One region of the Mesorhizobium sp. M0062 genome, then DNA from elsewhere that is predicted to be linked to it. Evidence: predicted binding sites of a transcription regulator. Region 1 holds the regulator's gene; each other region holds the start of a gene.

Region 1 (4,649 bases):
TCGGCGCCTCCAAGATGCAGATGGTGTTCCATCACATCCTGCCGCTTGCCGCCCCAGGCATCCTTACCGGCACCATCATCGGCCTAGCGCGTGCGCTCGGCGAGACAGCACCGCTGCTCTTGATCGGCATGGTCGCTTTCGTCGCCGATTATCCGACGACGCCTTTCGATCCGGCGACCGCGCTGCCGGTTCAGATCTATATGTGGGCAAACGAGGCTGAGCGCGCTTTTGTCGAGCGCATGTCCGGCGCCATCATCATCCTGCTCGTCTTCCTCATGGCCATGAACATCACCGCGATCGTGCTCCGGCGCCGCTTCGAGCGGCGCTGGTAGAAAAAAGGCAATTTGGTATGAACATCATGACCGAACAGTCCCTTGAGAATGCAGTGGGCGACAAAATGAACGCCAAGTCGAACGAAGTCATCAAGATGCGCGGCGACAAGGTCGGCGTCTTCTACGGCGAGAAGCAGGCGTTGTTCGACGTCAATCTCGACGTGCGTCAGAACCAGGTGACGGCGCTGATCGGCCCGTCCGGCTGCGGCAAGTCGACCTTCCTGCGCTGCCTCAACCGCATGAACGACACCATCGATTTGGCGCGGGTGACCGGCAAGATCACGCTCGATGAAGACGACATCTACGACAAGAACATCGATGTCGTCGAACTGCGCGCCCGCGTCGGCATGGTGTTCCAGAAACCCAACCCGTTCCCGAAGTCGATCTACGAGAACGTCGCCTACGGCCCGCGCATCCATGGGCTGGCCAAGCGCAAGTCCGACATGGACCAGATCGTCGAGCAGAGCCTGAAGAAGGCGGCGATCTGGAACGAAGTCAAGGACCGCCTGCAGGAGCCCGGCACCGGCCTGTCCGGCGGCCAGCAGCAGCGCCTGTGCATCGCGCGCGCCATCGCCGTGTCGCCGGAGGTGATCCTGATGGACGAGCCCTGCTCGGCGCTCGATCCGATCGCCACCGCCCGTGTCGAGGAGCTGATCGACGAACTGCGCCAGAACTACACGATCGTCATCGTCACCCACTCGATGCAGCAGGCGGCGCGCGTGTCGCAGCGCACGGCGATGTTCCATCTCGGCTATCTCGTCGAGGAGGGCGCCACCGACAAGATGTTCACCAACCCCGACGACAAGCGCACCCAGGACTACATTACCGGCCGCTTCGGCTGAGCCGTCCGGCGGGTGAATTTTCAGGCACGAGGACCAAGATCATGGGTGAACATACCGTCGCCTCCTTCGATGAAGAGCTCGGGCAGATCAGCAAGCTGATCCGCGACATGGGCGATCTGGCAGGCTCGATGGTCAGCGGCTCGACCAGGGCGCTGCTCAATTCGGACAATGCGCTGGCACAGCGTGTCGTTTCCGACGACGCCATCATGGATGCGCGCCAGCGCGAACTGGACGACCGCGCCATCACGCTGATCGCCAAGCGCCAGCCGATGGCCAACGATCTGCGCGCCGTGGTCGGCTCGATCCGCATGGCCGGCGACCTCGAGCGCATCGGCGACCTCGCCAAGAACATCGCCAAACGCGTCGGCACCGTGGGCTTGAGCGTCACGCCGCGCGACCTCTCGCACTCCATCGACGCCATGGCGCAGCTGGTGCTGATCCAGGTGCAAGGCGTCGTCGAGGAATATGCCGCCACCGATGCGGCAGCGCTTGCAAAACTCAGGAATGACGACGAGCGCATCGACGTCAAATACACGTCCGTGTTTCGTGAGCTCTTGACCTACATGATGGAAGACCCTCGCAACATCACCGCCTGCACGCATCTCTTGTTCTGCGCCAAGAATCTTGAGCGCATCGGCGATCATGTCACCAACATCGCCGAAAATGCGTATTATGTGCTGACCGGCCAGCAACTGCCCGCCAATCGTCCGAAGCAGGACGAGACGGCGATGGCCATGCCGGCCTGATGAGGGTGAACTGCCGATGATCGCGCCACGCATCATGGTCGTGGAGGACGAGGAGCCGCTAGGCGTGCTCCTCCGCTACAACCTCGAATCCGAAGGCTATCACGTCGAGGTGGTGACACGCGGCGACGAGGCCGAGATCCGCCTGCAGGAAAACGTGCCCGATCTCCTGGTGCTCGACTGGATGGTGCCCGCTGTTTCCGGCATCGAGCTCTGCCGGCGGCTTAGAGTGCGGCCCGAAACCGAGCGGCTGCCGATCATCATGCTGACCGCGCGCGGTGAGGAAAGCGATCGCGTGCGCGGCCTGTCCACCGGCGCCGACGACTATCTGGTCAAGCCATTCTCGACGCCGGAGTTCATGGCGCGCGTGAAGGCGCTGCTGCGCCGGGCCAAGCCGGAAGTGCTGTCCAGCGTGCTCAAGGTCGGCGACATCGTGCTCGACCGCGAGTCGCACCGTGTCTACCGCAAGAAGAGCGAGATCAGGCTCGGACCGACCGAGTTCCGGCTGCTCGAATTCATGATGCGGCATCCCGGCCGCGTGTTCTCGCGCAGCCAGCTGCTCGACAATGTCTGGGGCGAGACGATCTACATCGACGAGCGAACCGTCGACGTGCATGTCGGGCGGCTGCGCAAGGCCGTCAACAATGGCCGCATGCCGGATGTCATCCGTACCATTCGCGGCGCCGGCTACGCGATCAGGGAAGACTAGGATCCTGCGCGTCGCGCCGTTGCCGGCCATTCAGGCGACATGCTTGCCGGATTTGGGCTGAATACCCGGCGCAAAAATCTCCTGATCGACGAAGCCGAGCGCGCGCATGGCACAGCCTTCGCGGATCAGCGGCAGCTCGTTGGGTTCGGTGTCGAAGGAGATCGACTTCGAGTGCTGGCCGCCGGCGGTCTGGGCGATCGCTTCGCGCAATGCCGGTTCGATCAGGTCGAAGGCGGCGGCGCTGACGCCGACCATGGCGACGGGGGCCGGGTCGATCAGCGCAAACAGGCTGCCGAGGCCGAAGCCGAGCGCCTCGCCGGCCCTGCGATAGGCTTCGCGCTCCGGTCCGTCCGTCTCTCGCGCACGAGCGGCCAGCGCCCGCATATCAGCGTCGCCGATATCGACCGGCTCGGCATCCTCGCCCATCATTTTGGCGCTGCGCCAGATGGCGTAGTTTCCGGCATAGGCTTCCACGCAGCCGCGCCGCCCGCAGCGGCAGAGCGCGCCGCCCGGACGGTGGATCATGTGGCCGAACTCGCCGCCCGAGGAATGGGTGCCGGTGAACAGTTCGCCTTTCAGCACCAGCCCCATGCCGATGCCGTGCGACAAGAGGATCGCGATGAAATTGTCGCGGTAGCGCTCGGGCTGGCGCCATTGCAGGGCCACCGCCATCATATTGCAGTCGTTCTCCATGGTGGCCGGAATGCCGAATTCCGCTTCCAACATGTCGGCGAAGGCAATGTCGGTCAGTGGCGTGATTGGCGACCACAGCATGGCGCGCGCCTGCGAATCGGTGATGCCCTGGATGCCCATGGCAATGCGGGCGATGCTCTGGACATCGAGGTCGGGATCCTCAAGCCGCCGCCGGACGATTGCTACGCATTCGCCGATCAGCTCGTCGCGCGGCTTGGTCAGCGTGTCCAGCCGGCGCTGTTCCTCGGCGACGACGTGGCCGGCATAGTCGATGACGGTGACGGACAGGAAATTGAGCGACAGCACGACGGTCATCACCGCCGCCGCTTCCGGGTTGAGGCCAAGGCCGACCTGCGGCCGGCCGCGTTTCAGTGCGCCTGTCTCGCCAGGTTTGCCTTCAATCAGGGTGCCTTCTTGAATCAGATCAGACGAGATTGCCGATATGGTCGAGTGGCTGAGGCCGGTGGTCGCCGCAATCTCGGTCCGCGACGGCTGGCCGGCCCGGCGCACGGCCGAAATCACCATGGCACGGTTGCGACGGCGCAGATCGTCGTGGCGGATTCCAACCGACATTTGTTTCCTCCCGGCCTCCTCGCGCCTCATGATAGTGAAGGCGTTCGACGGCACCAGCCAAATATTGGCAGACGCCGGCAGCCCTGTCATTGTTTATTGCGGACCTCGAAAAAAATCGGCAAGGCCATCAGAATCCATCAGAATCGATGTTGACAGCGCCTTATCATTGAACCAGTATTTTTTCGAGGCTCGAAAAAATAGGGCCTCTGTGTGCCGGCCCTCGGGCCAGTTTTGTCGCGCCGCACGCGGCGCAGGGAGGATTATGATGAACAGATTTGCAGCCGCCATGCTGGCGGGTGTCGCCATGTCGCTGGCGCTGATGTCGGTCGCGCAGGCGAAGGACAAGGTCATCGGCGTGTCGTGGTCGAACTTCCAGGAAGAGCGCTGGAAGACCGACGAGGCTGCGATGAAAACGGCGATCGAGGCTGCCGGCGACAAGTACATTTCCGCCGACGCGCAGTCCAATCCCGGCAAGCAGCTGACCGACGTCGAAAGCCTGATCTCGCAGGGCGCCAACTCGCTGATCATCCTGGCGCAGGACGCCTCGGCCATCGGCCCGGCGGTGCAGAAGGCGCTGGACGAAGGCATTCCGGTCGTCGGCTATGACCGCCTGATCGAGAACAAGGACGTCTTTTACCTGACCTTCGACAACAAGGAAGTCGGCCGCATGCAGGCCCGCGAAGTGTTCAAGGCGAAGCCCGAAGGCAACTATGTCTTCATTAAGGGCTCTGGCTCGGATCCGAATGCCGATTTCCTG
Region 2 (4,649 bases), on a different contig from region 1:
CATGTGCTCGAGATCGGCTGCGGCTGGGGTGGTTTTGCCGAATTTGCCGCGCGCGAGATCGGCTGCCGCGTCACCGGCCTGACCATCAGCCGCGAACAGCACGATTTCGCCAAGGCGCGCATCCAGAAGGCGGGACTGTCTGACAAGGTCGACATCAAGCTGCAGGATTACCGAGACGAAACGGGCACTTACGACCGCATCGCCTCGATCGAGATGTTCGAGGCGGTCGGCGAAAAATATTGGCCGGTATTTTTCGGCAAGATGAAGGCATGCCTGAGGCCCGGCGGCACCGCCGGCCTGCAGATCATCACCATCAACGAGGCCGCTTACGACACCTATCGGGCGCGGCCGGATTTCATCCAGCGCTATGTCTTCCCAGGCGGCATGCTGCCGACGCCGTCGATCCTGAAGACGCTGGGCAGCGACCATGGCCTTGCCCATCTGCGCGAGCGCGTCTTTCCGGACGACTATGCCCGCACGCTTGCCGAATGGCGCAACCGCTTCTGGGCGTCGTGGGAAAAGATCGTCCCGCTCGGCTTCGACGACCGCTTCAAGAAGCTTTGGGAATTCTATCTCCACTATTGCGAAGCCGGCTTCAGGGCCAGCTACATCGACGTGCGCCAGGTGGTCTACAAGGCCTGATCCGAAGCGTGATTGAGCGGGCGTATGCCCGCTCGTTTTCCCTGTTAGCTGCACGTTGCCTCAAAGCAGGATGCGATACTTCGCAAACCCGGATTCGCCCTCGCCGGCCGGCTCGATCTTGAGCGATTTCACTCCCGATATAAAATCCTTCGCTTTGGGGCCGGTCTCGAACACGACGCTGGTGCCGGGCAGCGGCGTGAACGACCAATTGTCGTCGGCCGAGGGATTGATCGTGCCTTCGCTGACGACGTAGCGCACGATCACGTCGCGGTTGGTGTCCGGCGCCTCGTAGATGATCTTCGAGGCATTGATGTCGGGGAAATTGCCGCCACCGCCGGCGCGGTAATTGTTGGTGGCGACGACGAATTTCGCTGCCGGATCAATAGGCTTGCCGTCGAAGCTGAGGCCGACGATGCGGTTCGAGCCGGCATTGGCGACGCCACCCTTGGCATCGTATTTCGGCAGCTGCGACAGGTCTATTCCGTAGCTGACGCCATCGATCACATCGAAATTGTAGGACGGGAATTCGGTGTCGATGAGCGCCTGGTCGGCCTTGCCCGGCTCGATCTTCCTGAAAATGCCGGCCGACATTTCCAGCCATTCCTTCACTTGCGCGCCGGTGATTTCGACGGCGCGCACCGTGTTCGGATAGAGATAGAGGTCGGCGACGTTCTTGATGGCGAGGTCGCCCACCGGCACGTCGGTATAGTAGTCGGCGCCGTTGCGCCCGCCGGCCTTGAAGGGTGCTGCCGCCGACAGCAGCGGCACATCCTTCCACTGCGTGCTCTTCAATATGTCCTTGAGGTACCAGCTCTGCGCCTGGTTGACGATCTGCACCGACGGATCGTCGGCGACCAGCGCGAAATAGGAATAGAGCGGCGCCGAGGTCTTGCCGACCGGTCGGCGGACATAGGCAAGTGTCGCCTCATGGTCCGCCTTCAGCGCATCGACGACGCGCTGGTCGTCCGCCACCGTCGGCTTGTTTGCCTTGTCGACGCGCTGGTAGATCGGCCTTGCCTCCGATGTGGCCGAGGCTACGCGCCATTTCGATCCGTCCCGTTCCAGAAGCAGATCGATCAGTCCCATATGCGAGCCCCAGAAACCGCCCATCACGGCGGGCTTGCCCTGCAGCGTGCCTTTCTCGGTGTCGACGCCTTCGAGCGCCTGAAAATCCTTCTTGCCGGGGAAGACCAAATGCTGATGGCCGGTGAACACCGCATCGATGCCTTCGACGCCGGCGACGAAGAAGGAGGCGTTCTCCATGCCGTCGCCCTGCTTGATATCGATGCCGGAATGCGAGAGCGCGATGACGATGTCGGCGCCCTCCTCCTTGATCTGCGGTACCCAGGCCCTGGCCGCCTCGACGATATCGCGCGTCCTGACATTGCCTTCCAGGTTCTTCAGGTCCCAGACCATGATCTGCGGCGGCACGAAGCCGATGATGCCGATCTTGATCGGCTGCTCGGCGCCCGACCCGTCCTTGATCTTCTTGTCGAGGATGACATAGGGCTTGAGGTAGAGCTTGTCGTCGCGCGGGTTGGCGGCAAGCTCGGTGCCGCGGATCAGATTGGCGCAGACGAACGGGAAATTGGCCCCGGCCAGCACCTTGTCGAGGAACGACAGGCCGTAGTTGAACTCGTGATTGCCGAGCGTCGAGCATTCATAGCCCAGCAGGTTCATGCCCTTCATGATCGGATGCAGATCGCCTTCCTTGAGGCCCTTCTCATAGGCGATGTAATCGCCCATCGGATTGCCCTGCAAAAGATCGCCATTGTCGATCAGCATCGCATTGGTGGCTTCCTTGCGCACCGCCGCGATCAGTGAGGCCGTCCGCGACAGGCCCATCGTGTCGTTGGCTTTGTCTGCGTAGCAGTCGTAAGGCAGCACATTCACATGGATGTCGGTGGTCTCCATAATCCTCAGATGCGCCTGATTGGCCTGCGCGCGGGCGGAAAACGGATGGAGCATGATCAGCGCCCCGCTGGCGGCCGTACCGGCAAGAAAACTACGGCGGGAGACGGGGTAATTGAGATGCGGCATTGGTTTTCCTTCCCAGCGACGTGACAAGATCCCAGCCCCGGGCGGAAGCTTCGCGCCGAAAACCGGCCATGTCCATCGGGAAGTCAGTCGATCAGCAAAAGGTGACGGCTGGATGAATATCCTTGGCCGCGGTTGAGAACCTCAGCCCTTGTCATCGTCGCCCTGGGTGATCAGCCGCGCGCTGCGCTGGCCGGTGAAATAGATCCATAGCCAGCTAAGCGACACCGAGAGCCGGTTGCGGAAACCGATCAGGAAGTAGATATGCGCCACGCCCCACAGCCACCAGGCAAGCCATCCCGTGAGCTTGATCGAGCCGAAATCGATCGCGGCTGCCCACTTGCCGATCGTCGCCAGGTCGCCGGCATGTTTGTAGCGGAAAGGCCGCGGCGCGCCATCGCCGGCCAGCCGCGCCCTGATCGTCGCGGCGACATGCTTGCCCTCCTGCTTGGCCGAGGGCGCCACGCCGGGCACCGGTTTGCCGTCCGGCCGCAAGACATGCGCGGTGTCGCCGATGACGAAGATTTCAGGACTGTTCGGCACGGTCAGATCGGGCTCGACCATTACCCTGCCCGCCCGGTCCACCGGCGCGCCCAGCCACTCTCCCGCGGGGGAAGCCGCCACGCCGGCGGCCCACAGGATGGTTCGCGCCGGCAGATGCGTATCGCCAAAGACGACGCCTTCGGCATCGAGGCGCGTGACGGCGCGGCCAAGCTCGACCGTGACGCCCCGCCGCTCCAGCGCCTTGCGCGCATAGTCGGACAGCTTTGGCGCGAAATTGGCTAGGATCCTGTCTCCGGCCTCGACCAGCACCACACGCGCCTCACGCGTGTCGATGTTGCGGAATTCGCCGCGCAGCGTTTCATGCGCGAGTTCGACAATGGTGCCGGCAAGCTCCACGCCGGTCGGGCCGCCGCCGACGATGACCAGTGTCAGCAGTGCCTGGCGCTTGGCCGGATCGGTCTCGCGCTCGGCCTGCTCGAAGGCGAGCAGGATGCGCCGCCGAATGGTGGTTGCGTATTCGAGCGTCTTCAGCCCGGGCGCGAAAGGCTCCCATTCGTCGTGGCCGAAATAAGCATGACGCGCGCCGGTGGCGAGCACCAGCGTGTCGTAGGGAACAGAACTGCCGTCCTCAAGCAGCACGCGTTTGCCTGGACGGTCGACGCCGGTGACGTTGCCGAGCAGGGTCGTCACGTCCTCGCGCTTGCGCAGCAGATGACGGATCGGCCAGGCAACTTCCGAGGTCGCCAGCGAGGTGGTCGCCACCTGGTAAAGCAGCGGCTGGAAAAGGTGATGGTTGCGCTTGTCGACCATGGTGATGCGCACGGGTGCGCCGGCCAGCGCCCGGGTGAGTTCGAGACCGCCGAACCCTGCGCCGACGACAACGACATGATGGCTGGTTTCACTCATCGCATTCACCCCTGTTTGTCTCTCTTTATCTAGTGATTTTTGTGCACCGCAACAATGTCGCGGCGCGCTAGACTGCCGCGCGTAAGGCTGCCCAGGACTCGTCGCCGGATGTCGCGAATGCCTATGTCGGCAAGCCTGGACGGGTATAGCCTTGCAGGGGCTGGAACCACGGGAGTGAAGCATGGCCAACGACGATGACAAAGATCGCAAAGGGCGGGCGCAATATTCTTCGCCGCCTTGCTTCATGCACGAACTCGATCCGGAATTTCGCGCGCCATTGACCGACTGGACCGATGTGCGCCGTTGGCGCAAGGCCGAGCGCGAGCGTCTGATCGCGGCACGGTTGGCGGTTTCGGCCGATGCGCGGGTGGCGATGTCGCGGGCTATCACCGAAGGCCTCGACGCGGCAATCGGCGACATTGCCGGCCGCATGGTCAGCCTGTACTGGCCGTTTCGCGGCGAGCCGGACCTGCGGTCGTGGATGGCGTCGATCAACCAGCGCGGCGGCCGCACGGCACTGCCCATCGTGATCGAGAAGGGCCAGCCGCTGATCTTCCGCG
Region 3 (4,649 bases), on a different contig from region 1:
CTGTGCGCGGCGGAAAATGTCTATCTCGACGAGGTCATCCTCGACGACCATGGCGACCACATGTTCGTCTGCTCCGACACCGACCATTGCGAGAAGCGGCGCGCCGAAGGACATCGCGGCCACCTTGCGGCTGAAAGCCATGTTACCGCAGGAAAGATGAGGCCAGCAGAATGACCGGCGACCCACTGCTGCGCGTCTCCGAACTGTCCAAATTCTACGGCTCGCGCGTCGGCTGCGAGAATGTCACCTTCGACCTGTGGCCGGGTGAGGTTCTGGCCGTCGTCGGCGAATCCGGCTCCGGCAAGACGACGCTGCTCAACTGCCTGTCGACGCGGCTGCTACCATCTTCTGGCACCGCCAGCTACCGCATGCGCGACGGCCAGTTCCGCGAACTCTACCGTATGAGCGAGGCCGAGTGCCGCTTCCTGATGCGCACCGACTGGGGCTTTGTTCATCAGAACCCCGCCGACGGCTTGCGCATGACGGTGTCTGCCGGCGCCAATGTCGGCGAGCGGCTAATGGCGGTCGGTGACCGCCATTACGGCAAGATCCGCGCCACTGCCGTCGACTGGCTGTCGCGCGTCGAGATCGACGAGGACCGCATCGACGACGAGCCGCGCGCCTTTTCCGGCGGCATGCGCCAGCGCCTGCAAATCGCCCGCAACCTCGTCACCGGACCGAGGCTGGTGTTCATGGACGAGCCGACCGGCGGCCTCGACGTCTCGGTGCAGGCGCGCCTGCTCGATTTGCTGCGCGGGTTGGTCACCGATCTCGGCCTGGCGGCCATCGTCGTCACCCACGATCTCGCCGTCGCCCGGCTTCTGTCGCAGCGTATGATGGTGATGAAAGACGGCCGTGTCGTCGAAAGCGGCCTGACGGATCGCGTGCTCGACGATCCCCGCGCGCCTTACACGCAATTGCTTGTTTCCTCGATTCTACAGGTGTGAAGATGGCGCCAAGGCACCCCCCTCTGGCCTGCCGGCCATCTCCCCCTCAAGGGGGGAGATCAGCAGCTTTTATGTCCCGCCCCTTCTACGATGCAGAAGAATGGCGAAGTCGAACGCGACAGCCAATCTCCCCCCTTGAGGGGGAGATGCCTGGCAAGGCAGAGGGGGGTGTTGGCCCGCGGACGAACAACGATTGGAGAACCTTCTGATGCCGACGCCCCTCGTTGTTTCCGGCGTCGCCAAAAGCTTCACCATGCATCTGCGCGACGGCATCAGATTGCCGGTTGTCGCCGGCGTCTCATTCTCGATCCGGGCCGGTGAATGCGCCGTGCTCGGCGGGCCTTCCGGCGCCGGCAAAAGCTCGATCCTGAAAATGCTCTATGGCAATTATGCCGTCGATGAAGGCCAGATCATCGTTCAGCATGAGGGCGGCCTGATCGATCTCGCCATCGCCAGCCCGCGCACGGTGCTTTCCGTGCGCCGCCAGACGATCGGCTATGTCAGCCAGTTCCTGCGCACCGTGCCGCGCGTCTCCGCGCTCGACGTGGTCGCCGAGCCGCTGGTCGAACGCGGCGAGGACCGCGAGAGCGCGCGGAAAAAAGCACGCACCTTGCTGGGGCAGCTCAATTTGCCGGAAAAGCTCTGGGCGCTGCCGCCGGCGACTTTCTCGGGCGGTGAGCAGCAGCGCGTCAATATCGCGCGCGGCTTCATCACCGAGCATCCGGTCTTGCTGCTCGACGAGCCGACAGCTTCGCTCGATTCGAAAAACCGCGACGTTGTGGTTGCGTTGATCGCCGCCAAGAAGGCCGGCGGTGTCGCCTTGCTCGGCATCTTCCATGACCCGGATGTGCGTGACGCCGTCGCCGATCGCATCATCGACGTGACCTCTTTCGCCGCCGGAAAAATCGCTGCATGAGCAGGAAACTATCGGAAGCGCCGTTGGTCCACGCCACGGCGCAGGTCGAGAACTCGACATTGGGGCGCTGGACAGAGATCGCCGACCGCAGCCGCGTGTCCGAAAGCATCCTCGGCGACTATTCCTACATCATGCAGGACTGCGTCGTCTGGTGCGCGACCATCGGCAAGTTCTCCAACATAGCCGCCGCCGTGCGCATCAACGCCACAAACCACCCGACTTGGCGGCCGACGCTGCATCACTTCACCTATCGCGCCTCCTACTATTGGGACGACGCCGAGCACGAAACAGAATTCTTCGCCCAGCGCCGCGCCAAACGCGTCTCCATCGGCCACGACACCTGGCTCGGCCACGGCTCGACCATCCTGCCCGGCGTCACCGTCGGCGATGGTGCTGCCGTAGGCGCCGGCGCTGTGGTGTCGAAGGATGTCGCGCCCTACACCATCGTTGGCGGGGTGCCAGCCAAGCCGATCCGCGAGCGTTTCGATCGCCGCACGGCCGAACGCTACCAGGCGCTCGCCTGGTGGGACTGGGACCACGCCAGGCTGCGCGCCGCGCTCGACGATTTTCGCGTACTCGAGGCAGACGCGTTCCTCGAGAAATACGGCGCCTGATCGGGTGCGATCACCCCCACTTGCCGCACGGCTGTGGAGCGTAACAAAACTGACATCGTGATGACATGGCAGGTTCATGTCGCTGCGCTAGGCGAGAACCAGACGATCAATTCAGGTCTGGAACTCTTCGATGTTATCGACCCCTGCCACGCTCGAAATCCGCGGCGTCTCGCGCCGATTTGGCAAGAACACCGCTGTCAGCGCCATCGACCTGTCGATCCCGCAGGGCCAGATGGTCGGCATCATCGGTCGTTCCGGCGCCGGCAAATCCACCCTCCTTCGCATGATCAACCGTCTCATCGACCCCAGCCAGGGATCGATTTTTTTTGACGGTGCCGAGGTCTCGCGGCTGCGTGGCTCGCCGCTGCGACGCTGGCAGCGCGACTGCGCCATGATCTTCCAGCAGTTCAACCTGGTGCCGCGCCTCGATGTGCTGACCAATGTGCTGCTCGGCCGTCTCAATCATCGCTCGACCTTTTCCAACCTGCTCGGCATGTTTACCCGCGCCGAATGCGCTGAGGCGATTGCAGCACTCGAGCGCCTCGACATCGCCCGCACCGCACTGCAGCCAGCCGGCACGCTGTCTGGCGGCCAGCAGCAGCGCGTCGCCATTGCCCGCGCCATGATGCAGCAGCCCAAGGTGCTGCTCGCCGATGAGCCGATCGCTTCGCTCGACCCGCTCAACGCCAAGGTGGTGATGGACTCGCTGCAGGACATCAACCTGCGCGAAGGCATCACCGTCGTCACCAATCTGCACACGCTGGACACCGCCCGCACCTATTGCAACCGCATCATCGGCATGGCTGCCGGCAAGATCGTCTTCGACGGTCCGCCGGAAGCGCTCAACCGCGAGGCCGTGCGCCTGGTCTATGGCGCCGACGGCAACGGCGTCGATATCTCCGAGGCCATCACCTCGACCAGCATCGCCTACAAGCAAAAGATCGCCGCATCCGCCAGCCCGCTCGAGCCCGCATTCCCGGGTACTGATCCATGATCCCGAAAAGTGGATACCGGTTTTCGGAAAAGATCATGGACCAAAACTGAGCCGCACTGGATCGACCGCCCGCGTCAAGGGCACTTGCAAAAATCAAGAACGCTGCCGGCGCGGGGCCGGAACTTACAGGAGAGACATCAAATGTTCAGGAAGATGGTATTCGGCGCCGTTTCGGCGCTCGCCATGGCAACCAGCGCCGCGCATGCGGCCGACCTCAAGGAATTCCGCGTCGGCATCCTCGGCGGAGAGAACGAAACCGACCGCCTGCGCAACTATCAGTGCCTGGCCGATCACCTGAAGACCGAATTCGGCTTCGAAAAGGTCTCGCTGTTCCCCGCCGCCGACTATGACGGCGTCATCCAGGGCCTGCTCGGCGGCACGCTCGACTTCGCCGAACTCGGCGCTTCCGGCTACGCCAGCGTCTACATCAAGGACCCGAAGGCGGTCACCCCGATCCTCACCACCCAGCAGACCGACGGCGCCACCGGCTATTATTCCATCGGCCTGGCGCTGAAGTCTTCGGGCATTACCGACATCAAGTCGGCCAAGGGCAAGAAGCTCGGCTACGCCGATCCGGACTCGACCTCGGGCTACCTGATCCCGCTGACCCAGATCCCGAAGGACACCGGCGCCTCGAACGACGCCTACTTCGCCTCGACCCAGTTCAATGGCGGCCATGAAAACAACATCCTCGCCGTTCGCGACGGCAAGGTCGACGTTGCGGTTGACGATTCCTCCGGCATCGGCGACTTCAAGAACGGCTACACCTCCGGCACCTTCCACAAGGTCACCGCCAAGGGCGCCGTCGACCCCAACGACTTCGTCGAAGTCTGGCGCTCGGGCCTGATCCCGAACGGCCCGCTGGTCGTGCGCACCGCGCTCGGCGACGACATGACCGCCAAGCTTGCCGCCTTCTTCACCGACCTGCCGAAGAAGGACAAGGCCTGTTTCGAAGGCGTCGAAGGCGGCGACTTCACCGGTTACGTCCCGGTCAAGCCTGACTTCTACAACGTCATCGTCGAAGCCCGTAAGGCAGCCATCGGCGGCTGACGGCAAAATCAGAAAGGGCGACGTGAAAAACGCCGCCTTTTTTGCATGTCCCGATCATGACCATCTCAGCAACAGCCCGCTCCAACGCGACCCTGCAGGTAGCCAACGCCTGGCAGCGCCAGATATCG

The links. The regulator PhoB, encoded in region 1, activates phosphate uptake and scavenging genes when phosphate is short. The targets are predictions, from matches to a motif close to TGTCATNNANCTGTCAT.
Region 2: NKJ64_RS09590 (bifunctional 2',3'-cyclic-nucleotide 2'-phosphodiesterase/3'-nucleotidase) is a predicted target of PhoB. The motif match lies at 2,784-2,800, and genes of this name have one in related genera.
Region 3: phnC (phosphonate ABC transporter ATP-binding protein) is a predicted target of PhoB. The motif match lies at 2,517-2,533, and genes of this name have one in related genera.

What each region holds. Positions count from the first base shown of each region.
Region 1 covers NZ_JAMYUO010000004.1:54,095-58,743, reverse strand. Annotated here, with positions in the region: gene pstA (phosphate ABC transporter permease PstA) at 1-332, shown strand, start outside; gene pstB (phosphate ABC transporter ATP-binding protein PstB) at 350-1,174, shown strand; gene phoU (phosphate signaling complex protein PhoU) at 1,216-1,920, shown strand; gene phoB (phosphate regulon transcriptional regulator PhoB) at 1,937-2,626, shown strand; gene NKJ64_RS06350 (ROK family protein) at 2,657-3,892, opposite strand; gene xylF (D-xylose ABC transporter substrate-binding protein) at 4,158-4,649, shown strand, end outside.
Region 2 covers NZ_JAMYUO010000006.1:48,262-52,910, reverse strand. Annotated here, with positions in the region: gene NKJ64_RS09595 (SAM-dependent methyltransferase) at 1-642, shown strand, start outside; gene NKJ64_RS09590 (bifunctional 2',3'-cyclic-nucleotide 2'-phosphodiesterase/3'-nucleotidase) at 703-2,682, opposite strand; gene NKJ64_RS09585 (NAD(P)/FAD-dependent oxidoreductase) at 2,824-4,089, opposite strand; gene NKJ64_RS09580 (5-formyltetrahydrofolate cyclo-ligase) at 4,271-4,649, shown strand, end outside.
Region 3 covers NZ_JAMYUO010000020.1:41,589-46,237, forward strand. Annotated here, with positions in the region: gene NKJ64_RS21700 (alpha-D-ribose 1-methylphosphonate 5-phosphate C-P-lyase PhnJ) at 1-174, shown strand, start outside; gene phnK (phosphonate C-P lyase system protein PhnK) at 171-947, shown strand; gene phnL (phosphonate C-P lyase system protein PhnL) at 1,156-1,863, shown strand; gene NKJ64_RS21715 (DapH/DapD/GlmU-related protein) at 1,860-2,477, shown strand; gene phnC (phosphonate ABC transporter ATP-binding protein) at 2,608-3,471, shown strand; gene phnD (phosphonate ABC transporter substrate-binding protein) at 3,613-4,521, shown strand; gene phnE (phosphonate ABC transporter, permease protein PhnE) at 4,578-4,649, shown strand, end outside.